DNA from 2 places in the Aneurinibacillus sp. XH2 genome. Region 2 is predicted to be linked to the other one. Evidence: riboswitches for the same ligand, from Rfam matches in the RefSeq annotation. Region 2 holds a riboswitch; the other holds the start of a gene.
The links. Region 2 has a riboswitch for FMN ahead of ACH33_RS10960 (ECF transporter S component). Riboswitches for the same ligand answer to the same signal wherever they lie in the genome.

Region 1 (3,363 bases), 370 kb from region 2:
CCCCACTCCTTTCCAGCGCTCAATCAACAAAACCCATGTTCGACGAGAAAATCCTTCGTAAGCGTCGGTTGTTTTTCCCGATCACGCAAGTCGCGCCGAGCGATGAACCGTTCAATGTATTTGCCAAGCATATCACATTCCAAATTGACGAGGTCGCCCTTTCCTTTGTATTGCAAGATCGTTTCCTCCAGCGTGTGCGGAATAATGGATACCGTAAAGCCATCTCCCGCTACATCAACGACGGTTAAACTAATCCCGTCAATAGCAATGGAACCTTTTGGAATAATATACCACAAAAGCTCCTCTCCAGTCCGCACCTCAAACAACATGGCATTATCGTATGGACGCTTGTCGACAATAACGCCTGTCCCGTCAACATGACCGGAGACGAAATGGCCGCCAAGTCTATCCCCTACGGCCAGCGCCCGTTCTAGATTGACCGGAGAACCCGGGCCAAGAGCGGATAAGCTTGTCCTGTCAAGCGTCTCCGGCATTACATCCACCGTAAAATGGCGGCCAGAAAACTCAACAACCGTTAAGCAAATACCATTCACAGCAATGCTGTCACCCAATTTCACATCTGTCAGCACTTTTTCAGCCGCAATTTCCAGGACGGCGGAACGGTTCCCTCTTTGAATGCGGCGAATGGTTCCAATTTCTTCAATAATCCCAGTAAACATACGCTTACCTCCAGACCGGATATCCAGAAATTTTCATATCGTTCCCCACTTTTTCGAACGAGACATCCATAAGTGAAATGGCATCCGCCATTTCTTCAATTCCCAGGCCGCCGAACGGCGTGGGAGCATTCTGGCCCGCTACCAGCTTCGGCGCGACGTAGGCAACGACTTTATTGATCGCCCGCGCGTGTAAGAACGCGCTGTTTATCTGGCTGCCGCCTTCAACCAGCAACGAAGAAACCTGCTGTTCGCCGAGGGTCGCAAGCAAGCAGTCAATGTCGACTTTCGGGCCGTCCCCGGTGGAGAAAACGCGGATCCTCTTCTCTTCAAGCTGCGCCCGCTTCGTCCTGTCCGCGTGTTCCGTCGTAAAAATCCAGGTCGGAGCCTGTCCGTCCGTTAACACGTTTGCATCCATCGGAATGCGCAGCGTCGTGTCAACGATGACACGAATCGGATTTTTGCCGCCAGGTGAAAGCCGGGTTGTAAGCTGCGGGTTATCGGCTAGCACCGTATTAACTCCTACAAGAATTGCGTCGTGCTCGTGTCGCATACGGTGCACTTCCCGACGCGCTTCCTCACCTGTAATCCAGCGGCTGCTTCCGGAATATGTCGCCACCTTTCCGTCAAGCGTCATCGCAGTTTTCACGGTAACAAACGGCCGGCCTGTTGTAATAAAGGTAATAAACACTTCGTTCAGCCGTTTCGCTTCCGCTTCACATATACCCGTCAGGACGTTTACTCCTGCTTCCTTAAGTTTGGCTACTCCTCTGCCCGCCACCAGCGGGTTCGGGTCCAGCATGGCGACAACCACCGTCTGCACACCATGTTCAATAAGCGCATCCGCGCAGGGAGGGGTTCGTCCATAATGGCTGCACGGTTCCAGCGTTACGTAGGCAGTGGCGCCTTTCGCTTTCGTGCCCGCCATGCGCAGCGCCTGCACTTCCGCGTGCGCTTCCCCAGCCCTTAAATGGGCACCCATACCAACGACTTCCCCGTTTTTTACAAGCACACAACCGACCATGGGATTCGGGCTTGTCTGCCCGCGTGCCGCCGCCGCAAGTTTAAGCGCAAGCTCCATGTACTCTCTGTGTTCCATCATCGCTTCTCCTTCCATCAAAAACAAAAACGCACAATACCATCTCTTTTCACGGAATTTCCCTGGGGTAAGAAAAGAGAGATGGATTGCGCGCTCTGCTTGCCTTATCTATGCAACAAAAGCGTTTTGACTTATCTGAATTCTCCCGTTGCCATACTGTGAGCAACTCGCGTACTTATGCCTCGTCCTTTTTCCTCGAAAAAGCCATACATATAGAAAGCCCTGAAAGACGGTTCAACCGTTTTCAGGGCTTTTTCACAAAAAGGTAGATCTAGTCTAGGCCAGGAACAATCTTTGTTTTCTTTAGTCAGATACAGCAAACTTGTAAAAGGAAAGCTGTATACATCACCTTGAATACTTTGACATTTGTACCGCAGCATCTTCGCCTTGCTCCACGAAGCAAAGGCAATACAGCAGCAAATAAAATGCATACAAAAAACTACAAGAAAGCAACACCTGGCGTGCTCTGATCCATCCTTCTCCCATCCAGACTATACTGTCGGTCCCGGACTTGCACCGGGTCAGCATTGGCCAAAAAAGCCGCAGCTCACGGACTGAAGAGGCTCGTAGCCTCTATCACCGCCGGTCGGGAATTTCACCCTGCCCCGAAGGATTTGTATAATTCAGTTGTATTTTTAGTATAGCCAATTGATATTCCGCTGTCCACACGAAAATTTTATAATGTGAAACAAGCATACGCACATTGAGGCTTTAAAACGTCCTATGATAGAATAGAGCGAACGAACCAATAAGGAGGAACAAACATGGCAAAGAAAAAAGGTAGCATTGAACTTGAAAACGGCAACAAAATTACGATCGAATTTTTTCCTGAAGCCGCTCCGGGTACGGTTGCAAACTTTGAAAAGCTCGCCAATTCCGGCTTCTATAACGGACTTACGTTCCACCGTGTCATTCCAGGCTTCGTAAGCCAGGGAGGATGCCCGTACGGCACAGGAACAGGCGGCCCGGGCTATACGATCAAATGCGAAACAGAAGGGAATCCACATAAACACATCCCAGGCGCTGTTTCCATGGCACACGCAGGACGAGACACCGGCGGCAGCCAGTTCTTCATCGTGCATGAAGCACAGCCGCACCTCGACGGCGTGCATACTGTATTCGGGCAAGTTATCGAAGGGCTTGAGCACGCAAAAAATCTACGCAACGGTGATAAAATGGTTGCGGTAAAAGTATGGGATGAAGAATAATGTATGCACCAGCGGGCGCAAAGGATAAACTTCCTGCGCGCCCGATTTCCGGCTTTTTGCCTTTCGGGTTTATATGTAGATATTTTTATCAAATGTACCATTACTCCCGCAGGGACGATAAAATCTCAGATTCGGGCGCGATACGAGAGGACAGGTACAGTGGCAATGAATTGACATCGTGGCCGTATTCATCGAACTATACCAGAACGGCCGGGGCTATCGTTTTCTTTATATTGTCTATCATATGATCCGGCACACGATTTGCGATCTCTTCACCGATTTTGATAGAGGCTGTGGCTGCTGGTGAAGGGGCATTGCATACATGCATCGAGCGTTTACCTGAAAAAATGGCGAAATCGTCCACCATGCTTCCATCGTG
Region 2 (3,363 bases):
CGATTCCCAAATTTCCTGAGAAAAAGGTCAAAAACGGTAGGAAGAAACGGATAGGATAGTGGCCCGAGCGGTTTGCGCCGCTCGGCGCGCACGTCCCGTGTGGAATGGGCGGCGCAGACATATGGGAACTATATGTATAGAAAACGTTTTCATGATAGAATTAGAATATAAAGTAATTTTCATGATAAGAAAGCGGTGGATGTATGGGGAAAATGGTAAAAAGCGTATCGTTGGATATCGCGATTAAAGATTTGATGATTCCAGGTAATAAAGTAGCGATTGTACAGGAAGGCAACACGTTGGAGCACGCCCTGCTCGTTTTGACAAAATCGGGTTATTCTGCCATTCCAGTATTGGGTCGGGAGTATAAGCTTAAAGGACTTATCAGCATGTCACTTATTCTGGATTCCATTCTTGGGATTGAAAAGATTGAATATGATAAACTGGGCGAGCGGAAAGTGGAAGAAGTCATGAACAAAAAAGTGGCGTGGATGAAGGAGGATGGCAGCTTTTTCCGCGGCTTGGAACTCTCTATTAATCATCCGTTCTTGTGCATTGTTGATGAGGACGGGGTGTTTGTTGGAATTTTAACCCGCAAATCAATTTTGGCCCATGTTCATAAGTATTTAAAATACGGTATAAAATGAGACAGGCTACGTAAATGCCTGTCTTTTTAAGTGGATAAGAAACATAATGATTGACTATTCAATTTGGTTTCGTTCGCTGAAAAGTAACATAAGTACAGGGAGAGGTGGTTACAAATGCCGAAACGTCAAAAATGATATTAGTTAAGTATGTATGATAATTTGATGGAAAGTTGCCCGTTTTCGATCCCAATATATTCGAGTTTTTCAAATGTAGCGTTAGGGTAAGAGTGTTGCAAGGTTTTCATCGTTTGGCACATTTCATCCGCAGAATTAACCAAAATTTCAATACGGTTCATGAATCGTCACCTCGTTCTTTTTCTTTGTCATATGTATTCGTGCAATATTTGCGGTTTTAAGGGGGGACTAAAATTTTTTTGCTAAAACAAAAAAGCTTCCGCCGTACAGCGAAAGCTTTCTTTGTGTTTTATTGTTTATATAAAACTGAATGGCTCCATATTACTCGCCGCTTTGTATCACCGGACGAAGACGGCTGTAAATTGGATACGCGATGACCGCTTCTGCTATCCCTTTAATCAGGTTAAACGGTAAGATCGCGTAAACGATAAGCGTCCAGAGGCTGGTAATGCTGCTGTTCGCCTGTTGTGACCAGCCGATAATGTCGGAAACTGACATGCCCATCACGTAGGCAAAGGCCGGAATAAAAATAAAATAGTTGGCAACCGACATAATAAACGCCATCGCCATCGTACCCGCGGTCATCCCCAACCAGAAATTTACTTTGCTCTGCCGTAGCATGCGCATTAGCCACACAGAAACAACAACGAATGTGCTACCGGCAATGAAGTTGGACAATTCGCCGACTGCCATGCCGCCTTGAGTTGTCAAGAGAAAATGCAACACATTCTTAATAAATTCGACCGCCATTCCGGCGAGTGGGCCAAATAGAATGGCACCGATAAGCGCGGGAATTTCGCTTACACCGATCTTGAGAAAAGCTGGAAACATCGGCAGCGGGACTTCCACAAACATTAGTAGAAATCCGATGGTGGACAGCAATGACAAAAACGCTGTCTTTCGTACTTTTCTTTTCATTATTCAATTCTCCCTTCTCCCATCCAGACTATACTGTCGGTCACGGAATTTCACCGGGTCAGCCGGATGCTCGCCATTTTGCATCCGGGTCGCGGACTGAGGAGAATTGGCTCCATCACCGCCGGTCGGGAATTTCACCCTGTCCTGAAGGTTTGTTTGTGTTACAAACTTCACAATCTATTTAGAAATATGTCACGAAAATATATGGAAGTCAATATCCATTGTTTTTCATGAGGAGAAATAATAAATAACAAACAATTGTGACTGCTTATAACGTCCTGCCTTTCATCTTTTACTTCGAAACCATGTCATAAAATTAAAGCGCTTTTATATAGCGCAATTTGCTGTACAATATAGGCAAGAAGAATTCAACTTAAGCGAATGAAAGAAGAAGTGAGGAAAAGGGGAGAAAAAGATGATTTTTGGGATTTCATATGCGGAATGGATCGGCTATATTGTTGTAGTTGTGCTTGTAATTGTATTCGGTTTGCCAAATGCGTGGGTAAAACGCTTGGAAAAATACTATTCCAGTGACCATTTGCATCGTGCTGTTTCGCCCGATGAGGTAAATGCTGTCATTTTGCGCGATTCGGATGGGAATGAAAGAGCGCTAGAAAGTGGAGAACGGGAGCGGATTATTGATTTATTTAATGCTGCTAAACCGGTACAAAAAATAGAGTCGCTGGCGAATACCCAACAAGGGCCTTTGCTGCGCATGGTGCGGACGGATGGAAATTCGCTTGTCATTGCGCCGTATCGCAATGATTTTGTTGTTAGCTGTTTTGACGCAAAAAAAAATGACCGACCGATTACATATTGGGCAAAGCAGGATGCGCTTACGGAATTCTTACATAGGGGGGCGGGAAATGATTGAAAATACAAATGAACAAGCGTTTGCTGAAGGAGTAAAGCGTCTGGCGGAAAAAGACCCGATTATCGGCCGTTTAATCGATGCATATGGCCGGTACCCATGGAAAACGCGGACTGACTATTTTGCGATACTGTGTGAATCTATTGTATCACAGCAGCTTTCCGTCAAAGCGGCGGCGGCTATTGCAGCGAAAGTTCGCGCGTATTTTAGCGGGGAGTGGGCGCCGCAACCCATCCTTGCTGCGGGTGAAGAAGAGTTACGCGCCTGCGGTCTATCTTATTTAAAAATTAGATATTTAAAGGATTTAGCTGCGTTTTTTGCTGACGGAAGATTGAAAGAAGAAGAATTCCCCACTTTGTCGAACGAGGAAGTTGTTCGTCGCCTTGTCCAAGTGAAAGGGATTGGTGTGTGGACGGCGCAAATGTTTTTGCTTTTTGGGCTCGGGCGTCTTAATGTGTTTCCGGTAGATGACTTGGGAATTAAAAAAGCCATCCAGTTCAACTACGACCTTCCCGCGCTGCCTGATAAAAAACAAATGATTGAAATCGGAGCCAAGTGGACGCCGTATGAATCGATCGCTTGCCTTTATTTGTGGCGCAGCCTGAATAACAAGCCGGAATTATAGCCAGACAACGAATAATTCAGCATTTCACTACTCTATAGTAGTAATGGCGTTGTCCCTAAACGTTAACCTTTATGTTTTGATGCTTGCAAGCGGAAAGTACGCACCCTCCTTTTTGCTATCTCATATTTTATAGAGGAAGGCAGACAAGGAGGCTCATGATGAAAGTT

Region 1: it holds a riboswitch for FMN, as region 2 does, so the genes downstream of both, ribD (bifunctional diaminohydroxyphosphoribosylaminopyrimidine deaminase/5-amino-6-(5-phosphoribosylamino)uracil reductase RibD) here and ACH33_RS10960 (ECF transporter S component) in region 2, are expected to answer to the same signal.

What each region holds. Positions count from the first base shown of each region.
Region 1 covers NZ_CP014140.1:2,591,471-2,594,833, forward strand. Annotated here, with positions in the region: gene ribE (riboflavin synthase) at 24-680, opposite strand; gene ribD (bifunctional diaminohydroxyphosphoribosylaminopyrimidine deaminase/5-amino-6-(5-phosphoribosylamino)uracil reductase RibD) at 685-1,779, opposite strand; FMN riboswitch at 2,247-2,393, opposite strand; gene ACH33_RS12800 (peptidylprolyl isomerase) at 2,541-2,984, shown strand; gene lhgO (L-2-hydroxyglutarate oxidase) at 3,181-3,363, opposite strand, start outside.
Region 2 covers NZ_CP014140.1:2,221,148-2,224,510, reverse strand. Annotated here, with positions in the region: gene ACH33_RS10970 (FtsK/SpoIIIE family DNA translocase) at 1-19, shown strand, start outside; gene cbpB (cyclic-di-AMP-binding protein CbpB) at 204-647, shown strand; gene ACH33_RS19345 (hypothetical protein) at 785-943, opposite strand; gene ACH33_RS10960 (ECF transporter S component) at 1,104-1,700, opposite strand; FMN riboswitch at 1,708-1,856, opposite strand; gene ACH33_RS19680 (hypothetical protein) at 2,116-2,574, shown strand; gene ACH33_RS10950 (DNA-3-methyladenine glycosylase family protein) at 2,567-3,196, shown strand; gene ACH33_RS10945 (YheC/YheD family endospore coat-associated protein) at 3,352-3,363, shown strand, end outside.